DNA from 3 places in the Allobosea sp. LjRoot9 genome. Region 3 is predicted to be linked to each of the others. Evidence: predicted binding sites of a transcription regulator. Region 3 holds the regulator's gene; each other region holds the start of a gene.
What was found. The regulator PhoB, encoded in region 3, activates phosphate uptake and scavenging genes when phosphate is short. The targets are predictions, from matches to a motif close to TGTCATNNANCTGTCAT.

Region 1 (3,271 bases), on a different contig from region 3:
TCAGAATCGGCGTCAGCGCCTCGACGCGACGGTCGAGATTGCGCGGCATCAGATCGGCCGAGGAGATATAGAGCTTGGCCTTGGCCGAAGGCAGGCCGTGGCCTGCCCCGAAGGCGTAGACCCGGGTGTGCTCCAGGAAGCGGCCGACGATCGACTTGACGCGGATGTTCTCGGACAGCCCGGGAACGCCGGGCCTCAGGCAGCAGATACCGCGCACGACGAAGTCGATCTCGACCCCGGCCTGGCTCGCATCATAGAGCGCGTCGATGATCTCGGGATCGACCAGCGAATTGCACTTGCCCCAGATCGCGCCCTTGCGGCCGGCCTTCACATGGGCGACCTCCTCGGCGATGTCGGAGAGCAGGCGCTGCTTCAGCCCCACCGGCGAAACCGACATCTTCTCCAACTCGGCCGGCTCGGCATAGCCGGTGATGAAGTTGAAGATGCGCGCGACATCCTGCGACATCACCGGGTCGGCGGTGAAGAAGGATACGTCGGTGTAGATGCGCGCCGTGATCGGGTGGTAGTTGCCGGTTGCGATATGGCAATAGGTCACGAGCTGGCCGGACTCGCGGCGCACCACCATCGACAGCTTGGCGTGGGTCTTGAGCTCGATGAAGCCGTAAACGACCTGGACGCCGGCGCGCTCCAGATCCTTGGCCCAGCGGATATTGGCCTCCTCGTCGAAGCGCGCCTTGAGCTCGACCAGGGCGGTCACTGATTTGCCGGCCTCCGCCGCTTCGGCCAGAGCATGCACGATCGGGGAGTTCGACGAGGTGCGATAGAGCGTCTGCTTGATCGCGACCACGCTGGGATCGCGCGCCGCCTGCTGCAGGAACTGCACGACGACGTCGAAGCTCTCATAGGGATGGTGGACGATCAGGTCTTTCTGGCGGATCGCGGCGAAGCAGTCGCCGGCATGTTCGCGGATGCGCTCGGGGAAGCGGGCATTGTAGGGCTTGAACTTGAGATCGGAGCGGTCGACGCCGACGAGCTGCGAGAGTTCGTTGAGGCCGATCATGCCGGCGACATCGACGATCTCGTCGGCGTCGACCTTGAGCTCGCGCACGATCAGCTTGCGCAGATGCGCCGGCATGCCGGTCGAAACCTCGAGCCGAATGACGACGCCGCGCCGACGCAGCTTCAGCATCGTCTCGAAGACGCGCACCAGATCCTCGGCCTCCTCCTCGATGTCGAGATCGGTGTCGCGGATGACGCGGAACGAGCCGGTGCCCTTGACGTCATAACCCGGGAAGAGCTTGCCGATGAAGAGCGAGACCGCATCCTCCAGCGTGATGAAGCGGTGCAGGCCTTCGCGCCCCAGATCCGGCAATTCGATGAAGCGGTCCATCTTGATCGGCACGCGGATCAGCGCATCGAGCTGGCGCCCGTCGCTGATTCTCTCCAGTGCCAGCGCCAGCGTGAAGCCGAGATTGGGGATGAAGGGGAACGGGTGCGCCGGGTCGATCGCCAGCGGCGTCAGCACCGGAAAGATGTAGTGGAGGAAATAATCCTCCAGCCAGACCCGCTCCGGCCTGCCGACCTCGCTCGGCCCGAGCAGGTGAATCTTGTTCTCATGCAGGTCGCGCTTCAGCTCGACCCAGCGCGCCTGCTGGTCGTCCGTCAGCGCCGAGACCGCCTTGCCCAGTTCTGCAAGCTGCTCGGCCGGCGTCAGGCCGTCTTGGCTGCGCGTGACCACGCCGGCCTTGAGCTGTTCACGCAGGCCCGAGACGCGGACCATGAAAAATTCATCGAGGTTGGCGGCCGAGATCGAGAGGAAGCGCAGCTGCTCCAGCAGGGGGTGATTGCGGTTCGAGGCCTCTTCCATGACGCGGCGGTTGAACTGCAGCCAGGACAGCTCGCGGTTCATGAAGCGGGCGGGCGATTGCCGCAGCGGGGTATCAGCGCCGAGGGCGTCAATGGCGGGGATGTCGAGGTCCATGATTTCTGCCGTTTGCGCGTTCATCTGCTTCGCTTTTGCCTCCGCCGCCGCGTGCCGCGTTAGTCTCGCCGCGTCAGTTCCGCCGCTTCGATCCCGTCCGCTCTTGAAGCCACCCTAGCGTGACGCTTCGATGACATTCGATCCCGGCCTTCATGTCCATCGCACCTGCCGGATCACGGTTCGGGACGCGACCGCTCCTTGACCAGCCCGTCCACGAACAGATCGAGCACTTTGGCCATGGTTCCTTCGATGTCCGCATCCGCGACCTGCCAACTCGGGAAATGGCCATCGACCAGCATGCGCGCCAGACCATACACCAACGCACGCGCCGCGATCTGGATCAGGTGCCGGTCCTTGCAACGCAGAAGCCCGCGTTGCGCCGCCTCCTGCAACAGGGCTTCGATCTGAGCCTGGATTTCGGCGTTCTCCCGGCCCAGCGACGGCGATCCGTCGAAATCGATCGAGCGCCGTGACGAGATGATTTCGAAATGGGTCGGATTGCGTCTGGCCCAATCGAGATAAGCCCGCCCGATGGCGCGTATGCGCAGCATCGGATCATCATCCACCTCCTGCGCCAGCGCCAGCACGATCTCGGCCCTGAAGCGCCGCATCGCCTCCTCGGCCACCGCCGTCATCAGCGTCATCTTGTCCGGGAAGTGGCGGAACGGAGCTGCCGGCGAGACCCCGGCCAATCGCGCCGCCGCCCGGACACTCACCGCAGAGAGGCCCCCCTCCTCAGCCAGCTTGAGCGCCTGCTCGACGAGCTCCTCGCGCAAATTGCCGTGATGATAGGCCGGACTGCCCTCGCCCGCCTCGCGGTCTCCGGTCCGAGTCGGTTTCACAGTGCTCATGGATCGAAGCTAGTGCACGTTCCGGCAAAGGAGGAAACCTGCCAGCAAAGGAGGAAACCCGTTCCGAAGGCGCTGAACGCGAGCTTCTTCGCATTGCAAATCAGGCTAAGCGTCCTCGCATCACAATCATGTAATCATCGATTACATTTATTGCCTGCAGTGGCCGCCGGTGCAATCGTCGCTCATAGCGACGCACGCCTCTCACGAAACGGCACCGACATGACAATCGCACGCAACCAGCCGAAGCCATCATTTCCGGCAGGCCAGCTGGAAGGCTGGCCACTCCTTGGGCTGCTCGCATCCGGGCTCGTTTTGGGCGCGCTTGCCGCGCTTGCCACCTCTTCCGGCGGAAGCGACGGCATCCGGCTGGTTGTCCGCATCACGGCGCGGACATCTCTGGTGTTGTTCTGCCTGGCTTTCACGGCCTCGGCCCTGTTCCAGGCCTGCCCCAATATCTGGACGCGCTGGCAAAGGCGGA
Region 2 (3,271 bases), on a different contig from region 3:
GAGGCCGCGATCTCGAGCCGTTGCTGGCACTGGCCGACGGAGAGCCCGTCATGGCCGGCGCGGACCAGCAAGCGAAAGAGCGAGAGCCGGGTCGGATTACCCAGGGCTTCGAGTCTGGCGGCGGCATCTTGCGTGTTCATGCAAGCATGATGATCCAATCTCGACAGGCCGTCAATCCGTATTTCTAGAATCATAGAATAATGAGATTTCCTCGGCGAGCAGCCCTGGCCGCGGTACCGGCCGCGTCATGCCAGAATGCGTTGCTCCGCTAGATAGACTAGCCTGCCGCCGGCGATCGTCGCGACGACGCGCGGCTGAGGCCCCTCCGCGACCAGGATGAGATCGGCGCGCTTGCCGGGCGCGATCACGCCGCGATCGTGTAGTCCCAGCGCCTGCGCCGGCGCTTGCGAGACGAGCTTCCAGGCTTCCGTGAACGCCGCCGCGCCCTTGCGAGCCAGGATGAACGGGGCAAGCGCCAGCGCCGGATAGTAGTAGTCCGAGGCCAGGATCGTGCAGAGCCCTTGGCGCACCATGTCCTCTGCCCCGGGGCAGCCCAGATGCGAGCCGCCGCGCACGACATTGGGCGCGCCGAACACAATCGCCTCGCCATGGGCGGCAGCCTCTCGCGCCGTCGCCACATCGATCGGGAATTCGGCGACGCGTACGCCGAGCGAGCGATACCAGGCCCGCATCTGCGGCGTCATGTCGTCATGCGACAAGGCCGGCACGCCAGCCTCGAGCGCCGCCTGCGCCAGCCGCGAAACCGAGCCCGCGACCTCGTCGCGGCGGGAATAGACCGCCTCGGCCAACGTCATGAAATCGGCCGAAGCCAGCCCGGTACGCTCGACCATCTTGGCGACCTTGGCCGGACGGACACCCTCCTTCATCAAGCCCTCGGTATGGTCATTGAAGGCGAGCACGCCGACCCGGCCCTTGGCGAGCCAGTCGAGAATCTCGGCTTCGGCGTCGAGATTGAAGGTCTCGTGGCGCAGATGGAAACGCGTGTCCGCGCCGAGCTCGGGGGCGAGGCGCGCCATCGCCTCGATCAGCGAGCGCGCATTGTCGGCGCCGCGCAGGCCCGGTTCCCAGGACCAGGTCACACCATGGAAAGCGGTCGTGATGCCGCTCGCCAGCATGGCGCGATCGGCGTCGCGCAAGGCGAGATCGATATCGAAGGAGACGCCGGGACGCGGCATGATGTGGCGCTCGAAGGCGTCGCCATGGCAATCGACGATGCCCGGCAGCACGAGCAGGCCGGAAGCGTCGAGCCGTAGAGCACCGGCGGGAGCAGGCGCGCCCGGCTCCGCGATCCTGCCGCCCGCGACGACGATATCGGCCTCGACCAGCTCCTCCAGCAGCGCCGTGCCGCCCGCGATGACAATCGACATCTCATTCCTCTCGGCCAGCGCCGCGAATCGGCGCGAACACCCCGCGAATGCAAACACCTGCGAATGAAAGTGACGGATGACGATGCGATGACAACGAGACTCGGCCGGCAGGATGGCACGATCACCGCTTGCCCCGCGCCTCATATGCCGGCAAGAGGCTTGTGTCGGCGAGAGGCTTGCGCAAGAACCGCGCGCCCCGGTCGGCTGAACGGTTCACCGCCAGACCGCTACGGAGCGAAAGCCAATGAGTGACGTGAAACCGCCGCGCATCGCCATCACCTACTGCACGCAGTGCAACTGGCTGCTGCGCTCGGCCTGGATGGCGCAGGAGCTGCTTCACACCTTCGGCCCCGATCTCGGCGAGGTCGCCTTGCGGCCGGGCAGCGGCGGCAGCTTCCAGATCCATTACGACGACATGCTGATCTGGGACCGCGTCGCCGATGACGGCTTTCCCGACGTCAAGGCGCTGAAGCAGCGCGTCCGCGACCGGCTCGACCCCAGCCGCGACCTCGGCCATCTCGACCGGGCTGCACATTAGCAGCCCAATCAAGGTTCACGGGCTCTTCGCCACCGCCTCGATCTTGTCGATGCCGCCGAGCTTGGGCGCAAACGAGGTCCAGACCTTGCGCGCGCCCTCCTCCCAGGCCGGCCAGTCCTGCGGCTGCACGACCTTGCCGCCTTCCGCCGCGGCCTTCGCCATCGAGGCCTCCTCGTCAGCGACGATCAACTCGTCGAAATAGCCAGCCCCCTCGGCGGCAGCGGCCGACAGTGCCGCCTTGTCTTCGGCTGAAAGCCCCTTCCAGAACGCCGCCGAGACATAGATCACGCCCGAGGCCCAGATATGGCCGGTCTCGATCAGATAGGGCACGACCTCGTGCAGCTTGAAGCCGACATAGGCCGACTTGGTCAGGTCCATCGCATCAACCACGCCGGTCTTCAGCGCGTTATAGGTCTCAGGGATCGGGATCGGCGTCGGATAGGCGCCGAGCCCTGACCAGAGTTCCGTGTGCAACGGACTCTGGATCACGCGGATGCGCTTGCCCTTGATGCCTGCGGGCGTGGTGATCGGCTCCTTGGCCAGGAGATGGCGCGCGCCGTAATTGATGAAGCCGAGCACGACGAAGCCTTGGCGCTCGAACTTGCCCTTGAGCTCGTCGCCAAGCGGTCCCGCCAGCACGCGTTTGAGATGGCCCCGGTCGCGGAACAGGAAGGGCAGATCGAGGATCTGGCTATCGGGAACCCAGCCCGACAAGGCCGAGATCGTCGAGAGCGAGGCTTGGACCGAACCCAGCCGGACACCCTCGGCGACCTCCTTCTCGCCGCCCAGCGCGGCATTGCCGACGATACGCAGATCGAAACGGCCGGGCGCGGTCCGGTTCAGAATCTCGGCGATCTTGCGCCAGACCCTGGTCTCGGGCTTGTCCTCGCCGAAGAGCGAGGCGACCGTCACGGGCCGGCCGGCGGCATGGGCCGTACGGCTGGAGAGCAGCGCGGGCACGGCCAACAGGCCGGCCGTGATCTCGCGGCGGGTCGGCGACATCAGAACAACTCCTTGAAGGATGGTGGAAGCGAGGGCCAGGCGGCCGCCCCCAGGCACAATACCGCAAGCGCGACCAGAAGCGTCGCCAGCAATGGCAGAACGGCCCGGAAGACGGCGCCTGCCGGAACCCGGGTGATGCCGCTGACGACATAGACCAGAATGCCCAATGGCGGGGTCAGGCCATGGATCATCAAGTTGACCACCAGGATGACGCCGAACTGGATCGGATCGAGCCCGGCCGAGATCGCAACGGGCAGGAGCAGCGGCGCCAGCAGCAGGATCGCCGCGCCGATATCGAGGAAGAGCCCGGCCACCAGCAGGACGAGATTGGCGAGCAGCATCA
Region 3 (3,271 bases):
CGAGTTCGCGCCGACCAACACCATCTTCATGAACCCGCACAAGAAGCAGACCCAGGACTACGTCACCGGCCGCTTCGGCTGACTATCGAACCCTGTTTTCGCTTCCAGAGGATCCGCCGCGATGACCGAACATATCGTCCGCTCCTACGACGCCGAACTCGAGGCGCTGCGCCGCAGCCTCGCCGAGATGGGCGGCATGTCCGAGCGCATGCTCGGCGATTCCACCGTGGCGCTGGTGCGCCGCGACACCACGCTCGCCCAGAAGGTGATCAGCGCCGACCAGCGCCTCGACAACCTCCAGCGCGATGTCGAGGAGCGCGCGGTCCTGACCATCGCCCGGCGCCAGCCGCTGGCGAACGACCTGCGTGAACTGATCTCGGCGATCCGCATCGCCGCCGACATCGAGCGCGTCGGCGATCTCGCCAAGAACATCGCCAAGCGCGCGGTCGCGATCTCCGGCCAGTTCCAGCCGCCGCATCGCGCCGTGGTCGGGCTCGAGCATATGAGCCGGCTCGTCCAGGCCCAGCTCAAGGACGTGCTCGACGCCTATGCCGCGAGCAACGAGCAGAAGGCCATGGAGGTCTGGCGCCGCGACGACGAGATCGACGCGCTCTACACCTCGCTCTTCCGCGAATTGCTGACCTATATGATGGAAGACCCGCGCAACATCACCTTCTGCACGCATCTCCTGTTCTGCGCCAAGAATGTCGAGCGCATCGGCGATCACACCACCAACATCGCCGAGACGATCCACTATCTCGTCACCGGCGAGTCGCTCGATCTCAACCGCCCGAAGCTCGACACCACCGACATCAATGTCGAGGCGGTGACGGGGAGCTGATGGAATGAACGCACCGGCAGCTTTCCCGTCATGGTCGGGCTTGTCCCGACCATCCACGTCTTCGCTGGTCGAGACCTGTGTTCAAGACGTGGATGCTCGCCACCAGGGCGAGCATGACGGTGTGTGTCGGCTGAATGCCAGGAACGGAACTGAGACATGCCCGCACGCATCCTGATCGTCGAGGACGAGGAGCCGCTCACCCTGCTCCTGCGCTACAACCTCGAAGCCGAGGGCTTCGAGGTCGACAGCGTCGCACGCGGCGACGATGCCGAGCTGCATCTGCGCGACCACACGCCCGACCTCGTCCTGCTCGACTGGATGCTGCCGGGCTTGTCGGGCATCGAGCTCTGCCGCCGCCTGCGCACGCGCCGGGACACCGAGCGCGTGCCGATCATCATGCTCACCGCCCGCGGCGAGGAGACCGAGCGCGTGCGCGGCCTCGCCACCGGCGCCGACGACTATGTGGTCAAGCCGTTCTCGCTGCCTGAACTGATCGCGCGCATCCAGGCGCTCTTGCGCAGGGCCAAGCCTGGCCATGTCGCGGGGCTGCTAGCGGCCGGCGATCTCGAACTCGACCGCACGACGCGCCGCGTCCGCCGCTCCGGCGCGGAATTGCATCTCGGCCCGACCGAATTCCGCCTGCTCGAATTCCTGATGCAGGCGCCGGGCCGGGTCTATTCCCGCGCACAGCTCCTCGACGCCGTCTGGGGTCGCGACGTCTATATCGACGAGCGCACGGTCGACGTTCATGTCGGCCGCCTGCGCAAGGCGATCACGCCCGGTGATGCCAAGGACCCGCTGCGTACGGTGCGCGGCGCGGGCTACGCCTTCGACGAGACGTTTGCGCGCGGCTAAGAGCGCGCGTCATTCCGGGGCAGGCCGAAGGCCTGAGCCCGGAACCCAGAACCGTTGTTGCTCATTGCCGAAGCTCTGATGTCCGAGCGCCTCTTGGAACCCTCATCGGTTCTGGGTTCCGGGCTCTTCGCGGAGTTTATCCTTGGGCCGACCAAAGGTCGGACCCGAGGGCGAAGCCCCGGAATGACGGAGCTTAGGGATTGCCACGGCGGCGAATGCGGACCGCTTTGCCATTGCAGCGGGGATCTGCGACTCCGTCGATTGTTGCAGGTAGGGTTCCTCTCTAATCTTGGCCGCTCATACGCCCGCCAGGATTCGAGACCGTGCTCGACAGCCCCGTTTTTCCCGCCATCAAGGCTTTCGAAGCCGACCTCATCGCCATCCGGCGCGACATTCATGCCCATCCCGAGATCGCCTTCGAGGAGGTCAGGACGGCGGCCCTGGTGGCGCGGACGCTGCGCGGCTGGGGCATCGAGACTCATGAGGGGGTGGCCGGGACCGGGGTGGTCGGCACGCTGAAGGGCGAGCGCGGCGGACAGCGCGCCATCGCGCTTCGCTCCGAACTGGACGCGCTGCGCATCGAGGAGAAGAGCGAGATCCCGCATCGCTCGACCATTCCCGGCAAGATGCACGCCTGCGGGCATGACGGACATATCGCCATGTTGCTCGGTGCCGCGCGCTATCTGGCGGAGCACCGGGATTTCGGCGGCACGGTCCATTTCATCTTCCAGCCGGCGGAGGAAGGGTTGGGCGGTGCCCGCGTCATGCTCGAGCAGGGGCTGTTCGAGCGCTTTCCGGTCGATGCCGTCTACGGCATGCACAACCAGCCGGGCCGCCGCGCCGGGGAGTTCGGCATCAGGCAAGGGCCGATGCTCGCCGCCAGCGACACCTGGGTCGTGACCTTCCGCGGCACTGGCGGCCATGGTGGCTCCGGCGCCCATACCGCGACCGACCCGACGATCGCGCTGGCCAATTTCATCCTCGGCGTCCAGGCGATCGTCGCCCGCAATGTTCCCGCCGTCGAACCGGCGGTGCTGAGCGTCGGCCACATCAATGCCGGCGCTTTCTCCTCGCCCAATGTCATTCCCGCTGAGGTCGTCGTCACCGGCACGGCGCGCTGCTTCTCAGCCGCGGTGCGCGACATTCTGGAGCAGCGCCTGGGCGTGCTCGCCGAGGGCGTGGCGGCGATCCAGGGCTGCAGCGCCGACTATGTCTACAAGCGCCGCTATCCGCCCTTGATCAACACCGCTGACGAGACGGTGCTCGCGGCGGCGGTCGCCAGCGACCTCGTCGGCGCGGAGAAGATGGACAGGCAGATCCCGCTCAACACCGGCGCCGATGATTTCGCCTTCATGCTGGAGCAGCGGCCGGGAGCCTTCATCCGCATCGGCAACGGCACCGCGGCGGAGGGCAAAGGCAATCTGCTCCACACCCCGCTCTATGATTTCAACGACGATATTCTCGCTCTGGGCTCGACCTATTGGGTGCACCTCGTGCACAAGGAGCTGACATCGCAGGCCTGATCCCGCTCGCCGCCGCCCGGCAGCCGAAACCGGAGCCGGGCTGCAGGAGTTT

Region 1: the regulator PhoB is predicted to act here: its motif matches at 2,062-2,078, upstream of ACSQ3P_RS06715 (RNA degradosome polyphosphate kinase).
Region 2: the regulator PhoB is predicted to act here: its motif matches at 1,465-1,481, upstream of ACSQ3P_RS01915 (alpha-D-ribose 1-methylphosphonate 5-triphosphate diphosphatase).

What each region holds. Positions count from the first base shown of each region.
Region 1 is NZ_CAXUPC020000001.1:1,440,732-1,444,002, forward strand. It holds gene ACSQ3P_RS06715 (RNA degradosome polyphosphate kinase) at 1-1,966, opposite strand, end outside; gene ACSQ3P_RS06720 (TetR/AcrR family transcriptional regulator) at 2,116-2,718, opposite strand; gene ACSQ3P_RS06725 (hypothetical protein) at 3,013-3,271, shown strand, end outside.
Region 2 is NZ_CAXUPC020000001.1:390,462-393,732, reverse strand. It holds gene ACSQ3P_RS01920 (ArsR/SmtB family transcription factor) at 1-140, opposite strand, end outside; gene ACSQ3P_RS01915 (alpha-D-ribose 1-methylphosphonate 5-triphosphate diphosphatase) at 246-1,388, opposite strand; gene ACSQ3P_RS01910 (SelT/SelW/SelH family protein) at 1,633-1,926, shown strand; gene ACSQ3P_RS01905 (TRAP transporter substrate-binding protein) at 1,942-2,928, opposite strand; gene ACSQ3P_RS01900 (TRAP transporter large permease) at 2,928-3,271, opposite strand, start outside.
Region 3 is NZ_CAXUPC020000002.1:700,005-703,275, reverse strand. It holds gene pstB (phosphate ABC transporter ATP-binding protein PstB) at 1-82, shown strand, start outside; gene phoU (phosphate signaling complex protein PhoU) at 122-841, shown strand; gene phoB (phosphate regulon transcriptional regulator PhoB) at 998-1,696, shown strand; gene ACSQ3P_RS11950 (M20 aminoacylase family protein) at 2,020-3,219, shown strand.